One region of the Streptomyces sp. HUAS 31 genome, then DNA from elsewhere that is predicted to be linked to it. Evidence: riboswitches for the same ligand, from Rfam matches in the RefSeq annotation. Region 1 holds a riboswitch; each other region holds the start of a gene.
What was found. Region 1 has a riboswitch for cyclic di-AMP ahead of PGH47_RS24985 (LysM peptidoglycan-binding domain-containing protein). Riboswitches for the same ligand answer to the same signal wherever they lie in the genome.
Positions count from the first base shown of each region.

Region 2: it holds a riboswitch for cyclic di-AMP, as region 1 does, so the genes downstream of both, PGH47_RS36630 (peptidoglycan DD-metalloendopeptidase family protein) here and PGH47_RS24985 (LysM peptidoglycan-binding domain-containing protein) in region 1, are expected to answer to the same signal.
Region 3: it holds a riboswitch for cyclic di-AMP, as region 1 does, so the genes downstream of both, PGH47_RS20395 (M23 family metallopeptidase) here and PGH47_RS24985 (LysM peptidoglycan-binding domain-containing protein) in region 1, are expected to answer to the same signal.

Region 1 is NZ_CP116353.1:5,582,452-5,585,696, reverse strand. It holds gene PGH47_RS24990 (polyprenyl synthetase family protein) at 1-123, opposite strand, end outside; cyclic di-AMP (ydaO/yuaA leader) riboswitch at 941-1,109, shown strand; gene PGH47_RS24985 (LysM peptidoglycan-binding domain-containing protein) at 1,115-1,843, shown strand; gene PGH47_RS24980 (HAD family hydrolase) at 1,896-2,726, opposite strand; gene fahA (fumarylacetoacetase) at 3,035-3,245, shown strand, end outside.
Region 2 is NZ_CP116353.1:8,279,236-8,282,480, forward strand. It holds gene PGH47_RS36625 (alpha-galactosidase) at 1-1,325, shown strand, start outside; cyclic di-AMP (ydaO/yuaA leader) riboswitch at 1,625-1,790, shown strand; gene PGH47_RS36630 (peptidoglycan DD-metalloendopeptidase family protein) at 1,795-2,724, shown strand; gene PGH47_RS36635 (SGNH/GDSL hydrolase family protein) at 2,970-3,245, shown strand, end outside.
Region 3 is NZ_CP116353.1:4,616,423-4,619,667, forward strand. It holds gene PGH47_RS20390 (PrsW family intramembrane metalloprotease) at 1-513, shown strand, start outside; gene PGH47_RS20395 (M23 family metallopeptidase) at 639-1,664, opposite strand; cyclic di-AMP (ydaO/yuaA leader) riboswitch at 1,676-1,833, opposite strand; tRNA gene PGH47_RS20400 (tRNA-Met) at 2,379-2,452, opposite strand; gene PGH47_RS20405 (dihydrofolate reductase family protein) at 2,565-3,245, opposite strand, start outside.

The DNA.
Region 1 (3,245 bases):
GAAGGGGACCTCACTCTTGGTGGCTTCGAGCAATCCCTCCTCGACAGCCGCCAATCCGGCCTGGACATCGGCTTCCAGAGCCTGGTCCCGCACGCTCAGCCCGAACGGCCCGACGACGGTCACGAGGGGTCTCCTGTCTGCTGGTGTCCACTGGCTGTTACACGGTTTGTCGATAGGTCGCTGCCATCACTCAAGTCAGCGTATCCGGTCAGGTTTCGATCACCGCTGCCGCCCACCCGTCCACCACGGGCGGTATCGGATCACGGCCGGTATGTTTTTGATCACCTGATAAGGCCGGATATCGATCGACTTATACGGAAGTAGCGACCCGTGTCCCGAACCGGCCCCGCCGCCGCCTCGGCCGTCCCGGCCGCCCTCACCCACCTGACCTCCCTCGTCGACGGCCGGCTCACCGATCACACCCCCGTCGGCCCGACGGGGGACTGCCATGACAACGACTCGCACCGCACGCGAGGTTCCACCCTCAGGGTCGACATGCGCACCCGGAAGCGTTGGCCATGGCGCGACAGAACTCCCCTTGTGCGCAAGCACGTTGGACGGAACAAAGATCATCGCGAGGCGGTCCCCACGCAGGGCGAAGGAGTGCTTTTCCGTCTGACACGGGAAAAACGGACTCCACGGACAGCCGGATAAAGGCGAGTTGGAGCCATTGCCCGATTTGCCGCTCTTGCGCCTGCCAGTGAGTTGGGTCACTCACGCCCGTCGACACGCCCCTCCTGCGACGCCTCTTCCCGCCTTGCACCGAAAGCAAGTTGAGGGTTAACAACCGCAAAGGATCAAGTGCCCCATTCACCTCAGACCAAGGTCAAACTGCACTACAGGTGACGACGACACTTGTTCCGGGCATGTGCTCTCGCATACGTTCCCGCTCGTCGGGCGGACGCCTAATCCTGCCGCCGCCCGAGTCATCCACCCACGCAACTCACAAACGCACGGCAGGAGCGGGGGACCCAGGTAAGCCGCCGGATCGGACGCCTTCATGGCGCGCCGGCCCGGCTAGGGGTGAAGTCGCGCTGCCGCACGGTGGCCCGGCCGGGCATCTCCCGCCCGAACCCGACAGCTCACCTCGCAGGCGTCGGAGAGGAACAGCGCCATGCCCCGAGGCAAGCACCGCCGCCCCCGCACCACCCCGCTCACCCGCCGTGCCGTCATCGCCGGAACCGGCACCGCCGCTCTCGCCCTCCCCCTCCTGGGCGCGACCACCGCAACCGCCGCCGAGCCCGCCACGGCGAAGGTCGGCTCCGTCGCGTACACCACCAAGAAGGGCGACACGCTCTACGGCATCGCCGACCGCTACGACGCCCAGGGCGGCTGGAAGCAGCTCTACAAGGACAACCGCAAGGCCATCGGCGACAACCCCCGGCTGATCCACCCCGGCACCGACCTGAAGGTCCGGGCGACCAAGAAGGTCAGCACGCCGAGCAGGACGGCCTCCAAGGCCGCCGCGCCCGCCAAGAAGTCCTCCGTCGCCCAGGCCACCCAGTCCTCCGTGAAGACGTTCCCGGACAACCTCGACGGCTGGATCCGCAACGCCCTGGACATCATGGGACAGAACGGAATCCCCGGTTCGTACGAGGGCATTCACCGCAACATCATGCGTGAGTCGTCCGGCAACCCGCTGGCCATCAACAACTGGGACTCCAACGCCGTGGCCGGCACCCCGTCCAAGGGCCTCCTCCAGGTCATCGACCCGACCTTCGCGGCCTACCACGTGCCGGGGACCGTGTACGACCCCTACGACCCGGTCGCGAACATCGTGGCCGCGTGCAACTACGCGGCCGACCGCTACGGCTCGATCGACAACGTGAACGGGCCCTACTAGGAGCAGCGGCCCCACTAGGAGCGGCTGGCCACCCATCGGCGCATATCGCCCCTTACCGGGCGATATGCGCCAGGGTGTCCGCGAACAGTCTCTCCAGGACGACGGCGATGCCGTCGTCCTCGTTCGAGGCCGTGATCTCGTCGGCGACCGCCTTGAGTTCGGGGTGCGCATTGGCCATCGCGACCCCACGGGCGGCCCAGTCGAACATGGGGATGTCGTTGGGCATGTCCCCGAAGGCGATCGTCTCGCGCGGACCGAGGCCCAGATGCTCGGCGGCGAGCGCGAGTCCGGTCGCCTTGGTGATGCCGCATGGCTGGAGTTCGACGGTGCCGGGCCCCGACATGGTGACCGTCGCCAGCGAACCGACCACCGCACGCGCCGTCGCCGCCAACTCGTCGTCCGACAGAGTCGGGTGGCGCAGCAGCACCTTGCTGATCGGCTCGCACCACAGGTCCTCGCGGCGCCTGACGCGTACGGCGGGCAGCGTGGGGTGCGGCATCAGATACCCCGGCTCGATGAGCGTGAGCCCGTCGACGCCGTCCTGGTCGACGGCCGCGTACACCTGCCCCACCTCGGCCTCGATCTTGCCGAGCGCGGTCTCCGCCAGCTCCCGGTCCAGCGTCACGGACCACAGCAGACGATCCGCGCCGGCGTCGTACAGCTGCGCGCCCTGCCCGCACACCGCGAGCCCCGTACTGCCCAGGATGTCGAGCAGCGGCCGCACTCTGGGCGCCGGCCGCCCCGTGACGACGAGGTGTTGAGCACCGGCCGCCACCACCCGCCCGAGCGCGTCGAGGGTCCGGTCGGACAGCGTGTCGTCACCGCGGAGCAGCGTCCCGTCCAGGTCAGTGGCGATGAGTGAATATGCGATGGGTGGGGCCATGATCAGAGAATACGGACAGGAAGCCCCATCGACTCGACCTGAACCGGACGGCTGCTGGGTTCACATGTGTTGACACCTGTTCCGGTTCCATTTGTGCTATTGCGCGCACAACTGCCTTCCTGCCTCTGTGATTTCACTCCGACGTGGCCGCGCCGTAGGCCCGGGGCGCCGCCGGGGGCGACGAGCCGCCGTGCCACCGGTCCCCGCGACGCGGGTTTTCGCACTGCCCAAGGCAGGCGGCTCACACGTAACGTGTGGCCCGACCGACCACATGGCATACGGAGCGTATGAGAGTGAGGCAGCACCCCATGCCCCCCTTCGATCTCCCCGAGGGCGACCCCTTCGGCACGCACAACCTTCCGTACGGTGTCTTCTCCCTCCCCGGCTCGGACTCCGCACGACGGGTCGGCGTCCGGCTCGGCGATCACGTCCTCGACGCGGGCAGGGCCGCCCAGGCCCTCGGCTCGCCCTACGCCCCGCTGCTCGCCCAGGACTCCCTGAACCCGCTGCTCGCCGCCG
Region 2 (3,245 bases), 2.7 Mb from region 1:
TGCTGCGGCTGGCCGCGGGGGAGTCCTTCACCACGCCCGTCTTCGCCGGCCTCTGGAGCGACGGCGGCTTCGGCGGGGCGAGCCGCGCCTGGCACGCGTACCAGCGCGCGTATGTGATCCCGGACGCAGACCGGGACCGGCCGGTGCTGTTCAACTCCTGGGAGGCGACCGAGTTCGACATCTCCGAGGAGCAGCAGAGCCTCCTCGCGCGGCGGGCCGCGGCCATCGGCGTCGAGCTGTTCGTGGTGGACGACGGCTGGTTCGGGACGCGCACCAGCGACCGCGCCGGGCTCGGTGACTGGACGCCCAACCCCGACCGCTTCCCCTCCGGCCTCAAGCCGCTCGCCGAGTACGTGCACGCGCTCGGCATGCAGTTCGGCATCTGGGTCGAACCAGAAATGGTCAATCCGGACAGCGAGCTGTATCGCGCACATCCTGATTGGGTTCAGTACCAATCGGGACGAAAGCGTACGGAATTTCGCAATCAGCTCGTGCTGAACCTGGCCCGCGACGACGTCCGGGAGTACCTCTGGGAGCGGCTCGACGGGCTGCTCTCCAGTGCTCTGATCGACTATGTGAAGTGGGACTTCAACCGCTGCTTCAGCGATGCCGGCTGGCCCGGTGAGGCGTATCCGCAGCGCCTGTGGGTCGACCATGTGCATGCCCTGTACGACCTGCTGGACCGGCTGCGCGCCGCTCACCCCGGCGTCGCCTTCGAGTCCTGCTCGGGCGGCGGCGGGCGCATCGACCTCGGTGTGCTCGGCCGTACGGACCAGGTGTGGACCTCGGACAACACCGACCCGCTCGACCGGCTCGCCATCCAGCACGGCTTCAGCCAGATCCATCCGGCCCGGGCCATGGCCGCCTGGGTCACCGACAGCCCGAACGCCATGCTCAACCACCGTGCCAGCTCGCTGCGCTTCCGGTTCGTGAGCGCGATGGCCGGGGTGCTCGGTGTCGGCGGCGACCTCGCGCGGTGGACCGAGGAGGAGCTCGCCGAGGCCGGGGAGTGGGTGGCGCTCTACAAGGAGATCCGGCCCCTGGTGCAGCGCGGCGACCTGTACCGGTTGCGGCCCCCGCGGGGCGGGCTGAGTGCGGTGCAGTACGTGCTCGGGGACGAAACGGTCGTCTTGGCCTGGCTCCAGGCGCAGAGCTACGGCGAGCCCCTCCCGGCGCTCCGGCTGCGTGGTCTGGATCCGACAGCTGCGTATGAATGCCTTGAAACGGGCGAAATTCACCGAGGGGCCGTACTGGTGCATCACGGACTGCGCGCCAACCTGAAGGGCGACCTTGATGCGATGGTTATTCGACTCCGTCGCATCTAGGCGATCTGTCCGAATTGGCACCTTCATTCCAACTCGCTCTGCAATAAAGAAAGCTGGAGCAGTGTCACGTGAGGAGCGTCATAGCCGTGACGGTGCGTCGCCCGTCATGTCCACGTAATTCATAGGCTTTTCAAGGGGCTTTGAGTCGGGCGACGCCCTCATATTTCACGCACGGTGACGGCTAATTCCCACAAGGGATCAACAGGAACGCATTCGGACGGAACCTCTCACTTGTTCCCATGCGTCTTCCTCGCTTACGTTCGCCACCAATCCGGACGGACGCCCAATCCTGCCGCCGCTCGGATTCCGCGCAAACTCACCCGTGCACGGCAGGAGCGGGGGACCCACAGGTACAACCGCCTGTTCCGGTCTCCGGAACGGCTAGGGGTCAAGTCGCGCCATGGCGCGGCCGGGCATCTCCAGCCCGCACCCGACAGCTCACCTCGCAGGCGCCGGAGAGGAATTCGTCATGCCCGCGAAGGGTAAGCATCGCCGTCCGAAGTCCCTGCGCTTCACCCGCTCCATAGCCGTCGCCGGAACCGGTGGCGCCGCTCTCGCTCTTCCGCTCATGGGAGCCACCGGCGCCCACGCCGCTCCCTCGCAGTCCGTTTCGGAAAAGGCCGTTCAGTCCCTTCCGGTCGCCGGCCAGAAGGCCGCCGACAAGAAGGTCGCCCAGAAGAAGACGGACGTGCGGACCTATTCGGTGAAGGTCGGCGATTACCTTTCGAAGATCGCCGACGAGCAGAACGTCAGCGGTGGCTGGAAGAAGCTCTACGCCGACAACCGTGAGGCCGTCGGCTCCGACCCGTCGCTGATCCACCCGGGCCTCAAGCTCGCCATCGGCGGCAAGAAGGCCGCGACGACCGCCCCCAAGTCGTCGCCCTCCAAGCCCTCTTCGGCGTCCAAGTCGTCCGCGAAGGACTCGTCCGCCGCGAAGCCCGCCGCGCCCAAGAAGGCGACCGCGGCCGCCGAGACCACCAGCACCGTCAACGGCTTCTCCGCCCCGCTGTCCGGCGCCTCCCTCGGCACCGGCTACAAGGTCGCGGGCAGCATGTGGTCCAGCGGTTACCACACCGGCGTCGACTTCGCCGCCGCCACCGGCACCCCGCTGAAGGCGGTCGGCGCGGGCACCGTCGTCTCGGCCGGCTGGGGCGGCGCGTACGGCAACCAGGTCGTCATCCAGCTCGCCGACGGCTACTACGCCCAGTACGCCCACCTGTCCTCGCTCTCGGTCTCCAGCGGCCAGACGGTGACCGCGGGCCAGCAGATCGGCCTCTCCGGTGCGACCGGCAACGTCACCGGCCCGCACCTGCACTTCGAGATCCGCACCACGCCGGACTACGGCTCGGACGTGGACCCGGTCGCCTACCTGCGCGCCAAGGGTGTCGCCATCGGCTGACGCGGCGCCACGCCAGAACCACCTGCCTGACACGCGGCCGAAGGCCGGACCCCGATCCCCGGGTCCGGCCTTCGGCATGTTGCGCCCACAACACCCCTGTTCAAAGGGTTATTCCACGTTTGGTGAACACTTTAGGAGTGGCTTATCTCACCGATCGTCAACCCTTTCCTACGGTCGCGTAGGTCACATTCGAAGGTGAATCATGGGCCGATGTGGCAGACGATTCGAAGAGTGACAGCAGTGCAGTGATCGGGTCGTACGTTGCGGTGGGGGACAGCTTCACCGAGGGCGTCGGCGACCCCGGCCCCGACGGCGCGTTCGTCGGCTGGGCCGACCGGTTCGCGGTCCTGCTCGCGGACCGGCGCCCCGAGGGCGACTTCGACTACACCAACCTCGCCGTACGCGGCAAACTGCTCGACCAGATCATCGAGAACCAGCTTCCGAAGGCCGCCGAACTGGCCCCGGACCTGGTCTCGTTCTCTGCGGGCGGCAACGACATCATCCGACCCGGAACCGACCCC
Region 3 (3,245 bases), 970 kb from region 1:
CTCATGGTGCCCGCGTTCGGGCTGCTGACCTGGCTGGTGATCTGGACCCGGCAGCGCGAGCTGCGGACCGTGCGCGAGGAGCTGCCCGCCTATGTCGTCGCCGGCTGGCTGTCGCCGGGCGAACCGTTCGCGCTGGGCTCGATGCGGGAACGGCGGGTGGCCCGGCAGTACGCGCGCCGGCACGGCGGACGGACGGCGGCGCGGACCGTGGCGCAGTACGAGGCCTACGCCACCTCGCTGGCGTTCCTGCGGCACCGGGGCCGCCGCGGCCGGGCCGGCGCCGACTTCGTCGTACGGGAGCAGGAGTTGCTGCACGCGCTGTGGCACCGCCGGGAGTTCGCCCGCCCTGCCCTGGAGCACGCGGCCGCCGCACAGTCCTGGCGGGGGCACGAGCACGGTTACGGCCACCCGCACGTGGCGCCGCTGCCGGTCTACTGGCAGTCCTACGGCCAGGTCGAAGGGCCGATGTACGGCCCGGCGCCGTACCCCGCTTACAACCCGTACCGGACGTGACCGGGCCGGCGTACCGGGGGCGTTGACGGACTCTTCCGGACATGCCGAAAACCGGCAGCCCTGGCGTCGGGGGGTCGTCGCCAGGACTGCCGGGGATCAGACGCGATACCCGTCCAGGGGTGGAATCAGGGGGTGAGGCCCTTGCCCTGGAGCCAGGCCATCGGGTCGATGCCGCTGGTGCTGCCGCCGGGGTGCACCTCGAGGTGGAGGTGGGCGCCGGTGACATTGCCCGTGGCGCCGACGCGGCCGATGACGTCGCCCGTGTTGACCTTCTGGCCCACGCTGACGCTGATCGAGGACTGGTGCGCGAACCAGAGCTCGGTGCCGTCGTCGAGGGTGATCTCGGTCTTGTAGCCGTAGGAGCCGTCCCAGCCGGCGAAGGTGACCGTGCCGGAGTGGATCGCCTTGATCAGCGTCCCGGTGGGGGCGGCGAAGTCGAGGCCCGTGTGGTACCCGGAGGACCAGTAGGCGCCGGCCTGACCGAACGTCGAGGTGATCGTGTACGAGGAGGTCGGCAGCGTGTACTGCTTGGCCAGCTCGGCGAGGCGCTCGGCCTCGGCCTTCTTGCGGGCCTCTTCCTCGGCGGCTGCCTTCGCGGCGGCGGCCTTGGCCTTGGCCTCCTTCTCCGCCTTGGCGGCCGCGTCGGCGGCCTCCTTCTCGGCGGCGGCGACGGCAGCGGCGGCGGCCTTGTTGTCGATCTGGTCCTGCTGGAGCTCGGCCTGGGCGATGATCCGGCTGCGCAGCGCCTCACCGGCGTCCGAGGTGCCCTGCGCGGTCTGCTCGGTGGTCTCGCCCATCGTGCTGAGCGCGGTGGCCGCGTCGTCGGCCGGCTCGGACGAGTCGTCGGAGATCAGCGGCAGGTCGGGCATGGTGATGGCGACCGGCGGCTTGCCGCTGTTCGCGCTGGCCATGCCGCCCGCGCCGACGGCGGCTATGACGCCGACGCCGAGAACCGTGGAGCTGCGGGCGAGTCCCCCGCCACGCTGCTTGGAGACGCGGTGCCTGCCACGAACGGGGCGAATGGACTCCGCGGTGGGGTTCCACTCCTCGAACGGGCCCTCGTCGGTGCGGAAACGGTCGTAGCCGAAGGTGTCGGTGTCGCGTTGACTCGGCACGAACGGGGCTTGCGGAGCAGGCCGGTTGGACGCCACGTGGGCGTACTCCTTTCCTTCCTTCTCGCCTACCGGGTTAGCTGACGGGTTCGGAGCAGGAAGGTCTCCTACGCGCGTATATCAACCGTGACTTCCCGGCGATATTCGCGCGATTCACCCCAGGGTGGTGGTTCCCCGGCTCCCTTGCGGGACTCGGCGCGTGCGCACGGAGCCGCCTCTTGTGACGGCTGGGACGACCGCGCTGCGTTATCGAACGTTAATAGACGCGAGGTGCGGATTCCAAGCTGTTCCTCTTGATCATTAACGATTTTCGCCCGGACTTACAGGTCACGAGCGGCCTAAATCGGGCGAGTTGGCCAAACCTCAGAGGCCACACAGATATTGACGGTATGTCAGTTGTTATGCGGAGGGCGGTCGTCCGATCACCCCCGGTGACGACGGTCAAGGTCGGCGCACGGCAATGAGCGCCATGTCGTCCGCCATCCCTCCACCGGAGTGCCGTCGCACCTCCACCGAAAGCACACCGAGCAACGCCCCCGGTTCGCACAGCGCCTCGGTGCGTCCCGCGAAGGCCCTCTCGGGGTCGTAGAACCGTCCGCCGACGTCAAGCGGACGAACCGGCGGGCATATGAGATCCGCCCTTCCTCCACCTCACCAGGGTTGCCGAAGCGGCGGTGGGGAGCGAGCGCTGAGAGCCCGACCGGGAAAACACTCAGGGCCGGAACTGAATCAGTTCCGGCCCTGAGCCTTCAGTAGCGGGGACAGGATTTGAACCTGCGACCTCTGGGTTATGAGCCCAGCGAGCTACCGAGCTGCTCCACCCCGCGGCGATGACTCAATAGTACGCCATCCGCGGGACCCGAAGCACACGACTTTCCGGGGCACTGTCCTGACCAGGACTTTTCGGACAGCTGTGCGGGCCGTGTCACACCCTGGCGCTCAGGGCAGCAGGTGGGCGTTGGGCGCCTTGGCGCGCTCCTCGTACTCCGGCAGCACCAGCACCTCCACGCCCTGCGCCGCCAGCATCCCGCTCCCGTCGGCGCCCGCCACGAAGGTGTCCGGCTCCCGCCAGGCCGTCACCACCCGGCGGGCCCCCGCCCGGAGGATCAGCCGCGCGCAGGGCACCGGGCGGGACGAGCGGTGGGTGCACGGCTCCAGGCTGCTGTACACCGTGGCGGACGCGAGCCTCGGATCCCCGGCCGCGATCTTCGCCAGTGCCGCCTCCTCCGCATGCGCCACCGGATCGCCGCCCTCCCGGGAGTACCCGCGCGCCAGCTCGGTCCCGTCGGCCGCGACAACCACCGCGCCGACGCTGAAGGCCGTCTCCGACGGCGGGCACCGCTCCGCCAGCTCGCACGCCAGCGCCAGCCAGTGCCGGTCCGCGGCGGCGGGGAGGGCGCCGGTGCCGGGTGCCGTCGGCGCGTAGCGCATCAGTACGACGTCCTCGATGCGACGCGACTCCAGCAGCCGCAGCCGGCCACCCTGGTAGCCGCCCGGCCCGAACAACCGCGGCGCCTCGGGGTCGCCCACGAACAGCGGCGCCAGCACCAGCTGCAGCTCGTCCGCCAGCCCCTGTGTCATCAGCTGGGTGTGGATGGTGCCGCCGCCCTCGACCATCAG